DNA from 2 places in the Sideroxyarcus emersonii genome. Region 1 is predicted to be linked to the other one. Evidence: predicted binding sites of a transcription regulator. Region 1 holds the regulator's gene; the other holds the start of a gene.
The links. The regulator sigma-54, encoded in region 1, starts transcription at its own class of promoters, with help from an activator protein. The targets are predictions, from matches to a motif close to TGGCACNNTTCCTGCT.

Region 2: the regulator sigma-54 is predicted to act here: its motif matches at 2,769-2,784, upstream of L6418_RS03225 (integration host factor subunit beta).

The regions. Positions count from the first base shown of each region.
Region 1 is NZ_AP023423.1:345,453-350,975, forward strand. It holds gene L6418_RS01620 (Gx transporter family protein) at 1-85, opposite strand, end outside; gene L6418_RS01625 (NusG domain II-containing protein) at 159-527, opposite strand; gene rapZ (RNase adapter RapZ) at 531-1,376, opposite strand; gene hprK (HPr(Ser) kinase/phosphatase) at 1,379-2,314, opposite strand; gene L6418_RS01640 (PTS sugar transporter subunit IIA) at 2,320-2,775, opposite strand; gene hpf (ribosome hibernation-promoting factor, HPF/YfiA family) at 2,833-3,156, opposite strand; gene L6418_RS01650 (RNA polymerase factor sigma-54) at 3,173-4,609, opposite strand; gene lptB (LPS export ABC transporter ATP-binding protein) at 4,641-5,363, opposite strand; gene lptA (lipopolysaccharide transport periplasmic protein LptA) at 5,360-5,523, opposite strand, start outside.
Region 2 is NZ_AP023423.1:676,658-682,180, forward strand. It holds gene L6418_RS03210 (metalloregulator ArsR/SmtB family transcription factor) at 86-733, shown strand; gene L6418_RS03215 (hypothetical protein) at 726-1,016, opposite strand; gene L6418_RS03220 (PA0069 family radical SAM protein) at 1,181-2,245, shown strand; gene L6418_RS03225 (integration host factor subunit beta) at 2,369-2,656, opposite strand; gene lipB (lipoyl(octanoyl) transferase LipB) at 2,904-3,551, opposite strand; gene L6418_RS03235 (YbeD family protein) at 3,591-3,860, opposite strand; gene L6418_RS03240 (D-amino acid aminotransferase) at 3,857-4,723, opposite strand; gene L6418_RS03245 (D-alanyl-D-alanine carboxypeptidase family protein) at 4,826-5,523, opposite strand, start outside.

The sequences.
Region 1 (5,523 bases):
GCACGGTGAGGCCGAGCGCCACCGCCGCCATCTTTGCGATGTGGTGGTCTTCGGCCGATGTATCGAGTCTTATCGTTGTAGTCATTTATCAAAGTGCTGAGTGCTGAGTAAACCCGCCGCAATTACTCGGCACTCGATACTCGGGACTCAGTACCGCATTAATAGTTGAGGCTGTCATACTTTTTCTGCCCGCCGCTCAGTTCAACGCTCACCTCGTTCGGCAGGCAGATGGCGATCTCGCCTGCCTGCTGCAGCCAGCCCTGGCGCACGCAGTATTGGCGCGGGCTGGGGTCGGAGGTGATGCGCGCCCTGCGTTTCTCAATGGTGACGATGCTGGTGCCAAGCGGGCCGGGCACTTCGATCTGCTGGTCGCGCGACAGCGGCACTTCGCGGAACACCTTGCCGCCGCTGCGGATGATGGCCTTGTCGGCGGCGCCGCCGGACCAGACCGTGAGCGTGATCCAGATGGTGCACAGGCCGCCGACCAGCAGGGTGAGGTAGTCGCCGGGCTTGATATGCTGGAGCACGGGTCAGGCTTGTTGCGCGAGTTCGCGGTGGCGCAGCAGCACTTGCTGTTGCGATCTGAAGTGTAGCGCCAGCTTCTCGGCAAAATACACCGAGCGGTGCTGTCCGCCCGTGCAGCCGATGGCGACGGTGAGGTAGCTGCGGTTGTCGGCGATGAAACTGGGCAACCAGCCCGCGATGAAATCACGGATGTCGGTGTACATCTTTTGCGCGAGCGGCGTGCCATCGAGGAAGTCGATCACTGGCTGGTCGCGGCCGGTCAGCGGACGCAACACCGGGTCGTAATGCGGATTGGGCAGGCAGCGTACGTCAAATACGAAATCGGCATCCAGCGGCAGCCCGTTCTTGAAGGCGAAGGATTCGAACAGCAGGGTCAGGCGCGCGCGGTCCAGCGCGATGAACTGCTTGATCCAGGCGCGCAGCGCGTTGGCATTGAGGTCGCTGGTATCGATGTGGTGCGCGATGCTGGCGATCTCGGCCAGCAACTCGCGCTCCAGCGCGACGCTCTCGGTGAGCGTCTTTACGCCGTCGCTCAGGGGGTGCAGGCGGCGCGTCTCGGAGAAGCGCTTTACCAGCGTCTCGTTGTTCGCGTCGAGGAACAGCAGATGCACGTCGATATCCTGCTGTTTCAGCTTCTCGATGTATTGCGGCAGCAGCACGACGCTGTTGCCGCTGCGCACGTCGACGCTGACGGCGATCTTCCTGATGCCCGCCAGTTTCAGGTTGTTGGTCAGCACGTGCAGCAGTTCCGCCGGCAGGTTGTCCACGCAGTAATAGCCGCTGTCCTCCAGAACATTCAGCGCGACGCTCTTGCCGGAGCCGGATAAGCCGCTGATCAGGAAGAGCTGCATGCTCACTGCTCCTGCATCAGCTGCTCTTGGCGGGAGATGAATTCCTGCATGGTGTCGATGCCGCGCTGCTGCAGCACGAAGTTGCGCGCGGCGGCCTCCACCAGCACGGCGAGGTTGCGCCCGGCCATCACGGGGAGTTCCACCTTGCTGATCCTGACGCCCAGTATCTCCTCGGAGCCGGAGGTCGGCAGGCGTTCCAGCTTGGAAAGATCGTCGTGCGGCGGACGATACAGGTGGACGATGAGCTTGAGGCTTTTCTTGCGGCGCACCGCCGTTTCGCCGAACATGGTGCGGATGTTGAGCATGCCGAGGCCGCGCACTTCGAGGAAATCGCGCAGCAGGTCGGGACAGCGTCCCTCCAGCGTTTCCGGCGAGATGCGGTACAGCTCCGTGATGTCGTCGGCGACCAGGCCGCTGCCGCGCGTGATCAGTTCCAGCGCCAGTTCGCTCTTGCCCACGCCGCTGTCGCCGGTGATCATCACGCCGACGCCGAGCACATCCAGGAACACGCCGTGGCGCGTGGTGGAGTCCGCCAGTCCCTTGACGATGTAGTGGCGGATCATCCACATCAGCTGCACGCTGCCCAGCGGCGAGTGGAACAGCGGGGTGTGGGTGCGGTTGGCGAAATCCAGCAGCCCCTTGGGGATCTCGGTCTCGCCGGCCACGATCAGGCACAGCGGTTGCCCCTGTTCGAGCTGGGTCAGCGTGGCGGAGAGGTCGGCGGGGGAGAGCGCGTGCAGGTAATCCAGCTCGGTGTTGCTGAACACCTGCACCCAGTTCGGGTGGATCACGTTCATGTGGCCGATCAGGCCGCGGTTGGAAGCGTTGACGGTATCGCTTTCCAGCACGCGATCGCCGCCTTTGGCGCCACCTACCCAGGTCAGGCTCAGGCGTTCCTGCTTGTCTTCGAAGAGTTGCTGGATGTTGACCTGGGCCACGATATTTATCCTTGCCAGTCGATGAACAGTTTGTGGATCGCCACGGGGTCGTCGGTGGCTTGCAGGCGGTCGCGGAACGACTTGTCGCAGAACATCTGCGCCAGTTCGCCCAGCAGTTGCAGGTGCAGGTCGGTCGCCCGTTCGGGAACCAGCAGCACGAAAATGAAATTCACCGGCAGTCCGTCCGGTGCATCGAACGGGATGGGGTTCTGCATCTTAACGAAAGCCGCGACCGCATCGCGCAGACCCTTCACGCGGCCATGCGGGATGGCGACGCCCTGTCCCAGTCCGGTGGAGCCGAGTTTTTCGCGCGCGAACAGGCTGTCGAACACCTGGCTGCGTGCGATGTGGTGCGTGTTCTCGAACAACAGTCCGACGCGCTCGAACACGCGCTTCTTGCTGGCGGATTCGTTATCCAGCAGCACGCACTCGGGGGTTAGTATCTTGCTGATCAGGCTCATGCTGTTTCACCGTGACGGAAAAACGGGGCCATCATTGCTGATGGCCCCGTATCGACTTCATTCTGCTGCGCTGTGTTTGCCCGATTCGTCGTGGCGGCGCGCGGTGTGTTTTTCCTTGTGTTTCAACACCTGGCGATCCAGCGAATCGACCAGTGCGTCAATGGCCACATACAGGTTGCTATCCTCGGTCTCGGCGAAGATGTTCTTGCCGGAGACGTGGACGTTGGCCTCGGCCTTCTGCACCAGTTTGTCCACCGACAGGATCACGTTGATGTCGATCACGTTGTCGAAATGGCGTTTGACCTTGTCCAGCTTGCTGAGCACATGCTCGCGGATGGCCGGGGTGATTTCGAGGTGACGTCCTGTGAGGTTGAGGTTCATGGCCTGCTCCTTATGGTTAGAGTGATTTACGAAGATTTACCGGAAGGATGTTCATTCCCTCGCGGTATTTTGCCACGGTACGGCGGGCGACCAAAATGCCCTGCTGTGCCAGGATTTCGGACATGCGACTGTCGGTGAGCGGATGTTTGGCATCTTCCTCGCTGACCAGCTGCTTGATGAGTGCGCGGATGGCGGTGGAAGAACAGGCGCCCCCGGCTTCGGTGGCGAGGCCGCTGCCGAAGAAATACTTGAATTCGTAGATGCCGCGCGGGGTGAGCATGAACTTCTGCGTGGTGACCCGCGAAATGGTGGATTCGTGCAGTTCGAGCTGCTCGGCGATCTCGCGCAGCACCAGCGGGCGCATGGCGATGTCGCCGTGTTCGAAGAACTGGCGCTGGCGTTCGACGATGGCCTGCGCCACGCGCAGGATGGTCTCGAAACGCTGCTGCAGGTTCTTGATGAACCAGCGCGCTTCCTGCAACTGGCCGGCCATCTCCTGCGCGTTCTTCTCGTTGCGCTGCTGCAGGATGTTGGCATACACCTGGTTGATGCGCAGGCGCGGCATCGCTTCCGGATTCAGCCGCGCGCGCCAGATGCCGCCGTGGCGTTCCACCAGCACGTCCGGCACGACATAGTCGGCTGCGCGGTGTTCGAACGCGGAGCCGGGCTTGGGCTGCAGGTGGACGATCAGATCCTGTGCGGTGCGCAGGGCATTGTCGTCGCAGCGCAGGGCCTTCTTCAGTTTGTTGAAGTCGCGTGCGGCGAGCAGATCCAGGTGCTGGCCGACGATGGCCAACGCCAGTTCGCGGCCGGGCAGGTCTTCCGGCATGGCGCGCAGCTGCAGGGACAGGCATTCGCTCAGGTTGCGCGCGCCGATGCCGGGCGCATCGAGGTGCTGCAACTGCACCAGTGCCGTTTCCAGGTCGTCCAGCGTGATGTCCAGTTCCGGCGGCAGCAGTTCGGCGATCTCTTCCAGCGGTTGCGACAGGTAGGCGTTCTCGTCCAGCGCATCGATGAGCAGGCCGACGATCTTCTTGTCGCGCTCGTCCATCGGGTTCATGTTCAGTTCCCACAGCAGGTGTTCGCGCATGCTGGGTTTTTCGGCAGCCACCTCGGAATAGCCGTCGTCTTCGTCGTCGGGGCTGGAGGAGGAGGAGGATGAGGACGAGAACGACGGCTCCGGCCATTCGCTGCTGTCGCTGTCGCGCGATTCCGCTTCGGCCGGGGCGCTTTCCGCGCTGCTGGACGGGGCGGGCGTGTCGGTGCTGCTGTTACCGCTGTACGTCTGGTTGGTGGTGTCGTCCTCGCGCTCGAGGAAGGGGTTCTCGTCCAGCAGGCGCGCCGCTTCCTGATTGATCTCGAGCGTCGACAGTTGCAGCAGCTTGATAGCCTGCTGCAACTGCGGCGTGAGCATCAGTTGTTGGGACTGCCTGAGTTGGAGAGAGTGTTTCATTGCCGGGTTGTGGTATGTGGGCGGTGCGATCTTATAACTTGAAGTGCTCGCCCAGATACACCTTCCTCACGCCTTCATTATAGATGATTTCGTCAGGCTTGCCTTCCGCCATCACCGAGCCGGCGTTGATGATGTAGGCGCGGTCGCAGATGCCCAGCGTCTCGCGCACGTTGTGGTCGGTGATCAGCACGCCGATGCTGCGCTCCTTGAGGAAGCGGATGATCTTCTGGATGTCCAGCACGGCGATGGGATCGACGCCGGCGAAGGGCTCGTCGAGCAGGATGAAGCGCGGATCGGTCGCCAGCGCGCGGGCGATCTCCACGCGCCGCCGCTCGCCGCCGGACAGGCTGATGGCCTGGTTGTCGCGGATGTGGGTGATATGCAGGTCGTTCAGCAGCGCCTCCAGCCGTGCGTCCAGCTCGGCCGGCGCATAGCCCTGCAATTCCAGCACGGCACGGATGTTGTCGCTCACGCTGAGGCGGCGGAAGATGGAGGCTTCCTGCGGCAGGTAGGCCAGGCCGAGGCGGGCACGGCGATGGATGGGCAGGTGCGTGACGTCCTGGCTGTCGACGAAAATCTCGCCGCCGTCCGCCGCGACCAGGCCGACGATCATGTAGAAGCTGGTGGTCTTGCCCGCGCCATTCGGTCCCAGCAAGCCGACCACTTCGCCGCTCTTCACGGACAGCGAGACATCCTGCACCACGGTGCGGGCGCGGTAACGTTTTTTCAGGGAGACGGTTCGGAGTTCACTCATGGCTTGGGCCTGGATAGAGTCGGGCTGGACTGGATGGTGAGGGGCGCATTCTTTGGGTCTGTATCGGTGGCTGCCGGTTCTTTGTTCTTGGGCTGGATTACTGCATGCACACGGCCTTTTTCGGAGGAGTCCGCGTGGGCCGGATCGCTGCTGCCCTGGA
Region 2 (5,523 bases), 330 kb from region 1:
GAATGATTAAAGCACCTATTGTTTACTCATGTCAATCTGGTTTAGAGTGTTGCAAATTTATTCCAATACTTAATGGACCGAATAAATGAGAGGCGGACGCAAGATCAAAGATCTGCTGTATGAGCAAGTGGCGCGGATTGGTAAGGTTTTTTCTAGTCCCAAGCGGCTAGAACTAATCGAATTGCTTTGCCAAGGCGATAAAACGGTTGAAACCTTGGCGCGGGAAGCTTCAATTAGTTTGAAGCTAGCCAGTTCGCATCTGCGCGAGTTGCGCATGGCTCGGCTGGTCGAAACCGAACGGCAGGGGAAAAATATTGTTTATCACCTTGCGGACAAATCGGTGGCCGACCTGTGGGTGCAGGTTCATATGCTGGCAGAAGAACGCCTGGTCGATTTGCAGCTGGCATTGCAGAAGATTGCGGCTCAGCCGGATGATCTGGTAGCCAATGACCGTGAGAGTCTGTTAAAGGCTGCGCGCAAGGGTGAAATTGTGGTGCTTGATGTCCGGCCGACAGAAGAATATCTAAACGCGCACCTGCCGTTTGCCCGTTCGATTCCTCTGGATGAATTGCGGCAAAGATTGTCGGAGCTGCCTAAAGACCGAGCCATCGTTGCTTATTGCCGTGGTCCTTATTGTCTGATGGCTCCGGATGCAGTCGAATTGCTCAAGCAGGAGGGCTACAAGGCTGTTCATTTGCGAGACGGTGTCGCCGAGTGGGCAGCGATCAAATAATTTGCATACAATATTGCTGACGATCAACAAAAGAATATCTGCTTCCGAATAAGCGTTGACGCAAATCTGCACATAGTGAGTGACCGTTATAAGGCAGCGTATTTTGGGTGCTAAAGGGCCGTTGTGGGTTAGGAAGCGACACTCGAACATCATCAAAACACTGCCAGGCAATGTCCGCTTCTGAGTGATAAACGGACCTCTCCCCAACCTGCGCAAACAGCACTTCTAGCAAATCACCGCAGTCCGCTTTGGCCGAGTTGGAGACGTTTGTTGAACCTGCCATCTATTCGCCACTCAGTGCTGATTCTTATACGGCTGAACCGGCATTCCATTCATATACAGTTTGACATCACCGTCCTGTGCGCCCTATAGTCGCAGCAGAACGAACGTTCTGTTTGGTCGGGAATAGGGGAGGTGCCGGCAAAACTACCGGCGGTGCAGGATCGGGTGAAACATAAAGTAACAAAAGGGCGTGGTGCGACGCTGCAGATCGAGGGGCGCTTCGAGCATGTTGCGCGCGAGCGTGTCGATGATGGCTGGGGCGCGGCGGATGAAGAGTTGCCGCCCTTCAGGACGACAGTGACGGCAGAAAAGGCGAGAAGCGTGATCCAGCGCCACGCTTCGCCGGACCTGCCGTTCGATCATTCGCTCAACGCTTATCGCGGATGCGAGCATGGCTGCATCTATTGTTATGCGCGGCCTTCGCATGCCTATCTGAATCTTTCGCCGGGACTGGATTTCGAGACGAAACTGTTTGCCAAGCCGGAGGCGGCAAAGCTGCTGCGCGCGGAGCTGGCGAAACCCGCTTATCGATGTTCACCCATCGCGCTCGGATCCAACACCGATCCCTACCAGCCGATCGAACGCGAATGGAAGATCACGCGGCAGATCCTGGCGGTGCTGGCGGAGTGCAGGCATCCGCTGTCCATCGTCACCAAGTCGGCGCTGGTCGAGCGCGACATCGACCTGCTGGCGCAGCTGGCGCGCGAGGATCTGGTGCAGGTGTTCATTTCTGTCACGACGCTGGATGCCGAGCTGGCGCGCAAGCTGGAGCCGCGCGCTGCTTCGCCGCGCCGTCGGCTGCAGGCCATCCAACGGCTGAACGAGGCGGGGGTGCCGTGCGGGGTGATGGTTGCGCCGGTGATTCCCTTCCTCACCGACGCGGAGCTGGAGAGCGTGCTGCAGGCGGCATACGAGCACGGTGCGCGCACAACGGCATATACCTTGTTGCGGTTGCCCTACGAGTTGAAAGACCTGTTCAAGGATTGGCTTGCCGTGCATTACCCGCTGAAGGCGGAGCATGTGATGGGCCGTTTGCGCGAAATGCGCGGCGGGCGCGAGAACGATCCCAAGTTCGGTTCGCGCTTCAGCGGCCAGGGCCTGTTTGCGCAGCTGTTGTCCAGACGTTTTCACCTTGCGTGCGAACGCCTGGGCTTCAATCGCGAGCCTGTGCTGCTCGATACGTCGAGATTCATCAGGCCGAGTGCGAGCGGGCAGCAGAGCCTGTTCTAGCCAGGATAGGTGGGCATCATTCGGGCAGGTTGATCGCATCGGCCAGCGTGATGGCCGTTATCAAGGGCATGCTGCTTTCCATCAGCCGGCAGAAAATCTCGACCAATCGGGCATGTGCTTTTTTCATTTTGCTTCCTGGCGGCGCAGTTCCTTCAGCGCTTTCCCCGGTTTGAAGTGCGGATGGTATTTGGCGGAGATGGCGATTTTTTCCCCTGTCTTCGGGTTGCGTCCGTTGCGCGGCTTGCGGTAATTCAGGCCGAAGCTGCCAAAGCCGCGTACCTCCACCCGGTTGCCGTTGGCGATGGTCGTTGCCAATTGCTCGATGATGATGCGCACCCCCAGCTCGACATCTTTCGCTTGCAGGTTCGGGGTTTGCTCGGCCAGTTTGATGATCAGATCGCTGCGATTCATGAACGGGTCCTTTGTCCGATGAAAAACGGGCATCCCGGAGGATGCCCAAAGGTGGGAAGAGACACATGAAAGTCGCAGAGAGCCTATCCATGCAACTTTCAATCAGGGAGTGAGCAAGCAGCATGCCAGATCGGGCAGTGCTATTTATCAACGGCTTAGCCGGGGAGTGGCGTTGCGAAATGCGGAGTACTGCACCAACAAGCGGCCCGATGCACTGCATTGGTGAGCGAGGGCGGGAGGGATGCAGTCACTGTTCCAGCCGGCGCTTGCTGTCGAGGTGGCGCTGCAATCCGTGCACCAGATTCTGCGTGAGCTGCGCCTGCAGTTCTTCTATCGGGATGGTGATGCCGAGCTCGATGCATTGCGTGACGCGCAATCCTTCGTAGCCGCAGGGGTTGATGTTGTCGAACGGCGACAGGTCCATGTCCACATTGAGCGACAGGCCGTGATAGCTGCAGCCATGCTTGATCTTGAGGCCCAGCGCGGCGATCTTGGCGTCGCCGACATATACGCCGGGCGCGTCTTCGCGGCCTTCTGCCGCGACGCCGTATTCGGCCAGCAGGTCGATGACGGCCCGTTCCATCAGGCGGACCAGTTCGCGCACGTTGATCTTCCACCGGTGCAGGTCGAGCAGCAGGTAGGCGACGATCTGGCCGGGACCGTGATAGGTGATCTGCCCGCCGCGGTCGATCTTCACCACGGGGATGCCGGCCGAGTTGAGCAGGTGTTCCGGTTTGCCAGCCTGGCCCTGGGTGTAGGTGGGCGGGTGCTGCAACAGCCAGATCTCGTCCACGGTATCGGCGGTGCGTTCGGCGGTGAACTGCTGCATGGCGCGCCAGGTCGGTTCGTACTCGACCTGGCCCAGTGCCTTGATGTGTATGGCGGGATGTTGCATGGCTCTATCCTTCGCTGTGTCCAGCCGGGGGCCGGGTCGTCAGAGCACCATTTTAACCATCGGATGCGCGGTCAGGTCGCGGTACAGGTTGTCGAGCTGTTCGCGCGAGGTGGCCCGGATGGTGCAGGTGAGGCTGAGATATTTCGCATTGCTGCTGCTGCGCATCTCGATGGTGGCGCTGTCGAAATCCGGCGCGTGCGCCTGCACCACTTTGGCGATGGCCTGCGCAAAATCCGGCTGCGTCGCGCCGAAGATCTTGAGCGGGAAATCGCAAGGGTATTCGATAAGGGAATCTTTGGGGTCGATCATTTGCGCATCACTTCGCGTTTGAAGGTCTGATAGAGCGGATGGAGTTTGGCGAACATCGCGCCGGGCTTGCCGTTGCCTACCGGTTTGCCGTCGAGCTGGGTGATGGGGAGCACTTCCTTGGTGCTGGAGGTCAGCAGCAGTTCGTCGGCGCCCAGCACTTCCGCCTTGGTCACGCGGCGCACCTTGTACGGGATGCCGTTGGCTGCGGCGAGTTCGAGAATGACGTCGTAGGTGATGCCGGGCAGCATGAGGTTGTCCTTGGGCGGCGCCAGCAGTTTGCCGTTCTTCACCACGAAGATGTTGCTCGCCGCGCCTTCGGTGAGGAAGGCATCGTCGCGGATCAGGATGGCTTCGGCGCAGCCGGCTTCCACCGCAGCCTGACGCAGCAGCACGTTGGGCAGCAGCGCGATGGCCTTGATGTCGCAACGCAGCCAGCGGTTGTCGGCGACCGTGATGCAGGCGATGCCGCTTTGCAGCAGTTCGGCCGGCGGTGTGGTGAGCGGGTTGCTCAGCAGGAAGACGGTGGGTGGCACGGGCGGATTCGGGAAGGCATGGTCGCGCTTGGCGACGCCGCGCGTGATGTGCAGGTAAAGGTATTGGTCCTGATTGCGGCCATCCTGGGCGTTGCGTTCGATGAGTTCGCTGAGGATGGCGGTCCACTCACGCTCGCTGTGCGGGTTCTTCAGCTTGATGCCGTCCAGGCTGTGCTGCAGGCGTTGCAGGTGTTCCGCCAGGCGGAAGGGGCGGCGCGAATACACCGGGATGACTTCGTACACGCCGTCGCCGAAGATGAAGCCGCGATCGAGCACCGATATCCTGGCTTCCTCGATCGGCATGAAAGCGCCATTCAGATAGATGGTCATGCGGCTCTCCCTGTAGGTTCACTATGCGGGCGGATCGCGGCACCGCGCTGGTTCATTCCTTGCACTTCAGCCTGCAGCTGCGAACGCGCAACCCTGGACCCATTACTGGAACAGCAGGCGGATATTGTCGATGCCGCGCGAGAATACGTTCGCCAATGGTATATCGTCCAGCGCAACCACGGGAAGATCCAGATAAGGTTTGCCGTCGAGGCTGAGGTGCAGCGTGCCGATCTGCTGGCCGCGGTCGATCGGGGCCAGCAGCGGCTGCCGGGTTTCCAGCGTCGCCTTGAGCGCGTTGCGCTGGCCTTTGGGGATGGTGAGGTAGCGGTCGGCGCTGAAGCCGATGTCGAGCTGGTTGGATGTGCCTTTCCAGATGTGCTTGGCGCTGACGGCCTGATCCCGGGAATAGAGCCTGATGGTTTCGAAATCCTGGAAGCCGTAGTTCAGCAGCCGCTGGCTTTCGCTGCTGCGCAATTTGTCGGTGGCGGCGCCGATGACGACCGAGATCAGGCGGTGGTCATCGCGCCTGGCGGAAGCAACCTGGTCGAATTCTTCCGCTTCGTTGTTGCTCGCCGCCAGGCCGTCCACGAACGGGTCGAGCCAGAGCAGGCGGTTGCGGTTGAACTGGTTGATGCCGCCGTACTGGAATTCGCGTTGCGCATAGAGGCGATAGAGCTCGGGAAAGTCGCGCACGATGGCGGCGGCCAGCAATGCCAGATCATGCGCGCTGCTGTAGTGCTGCGCTTCGGGCGCGCCGGTGGCGTTGACGAAATGCGTGTCCTTCAGTCCCAGCCGCTGGG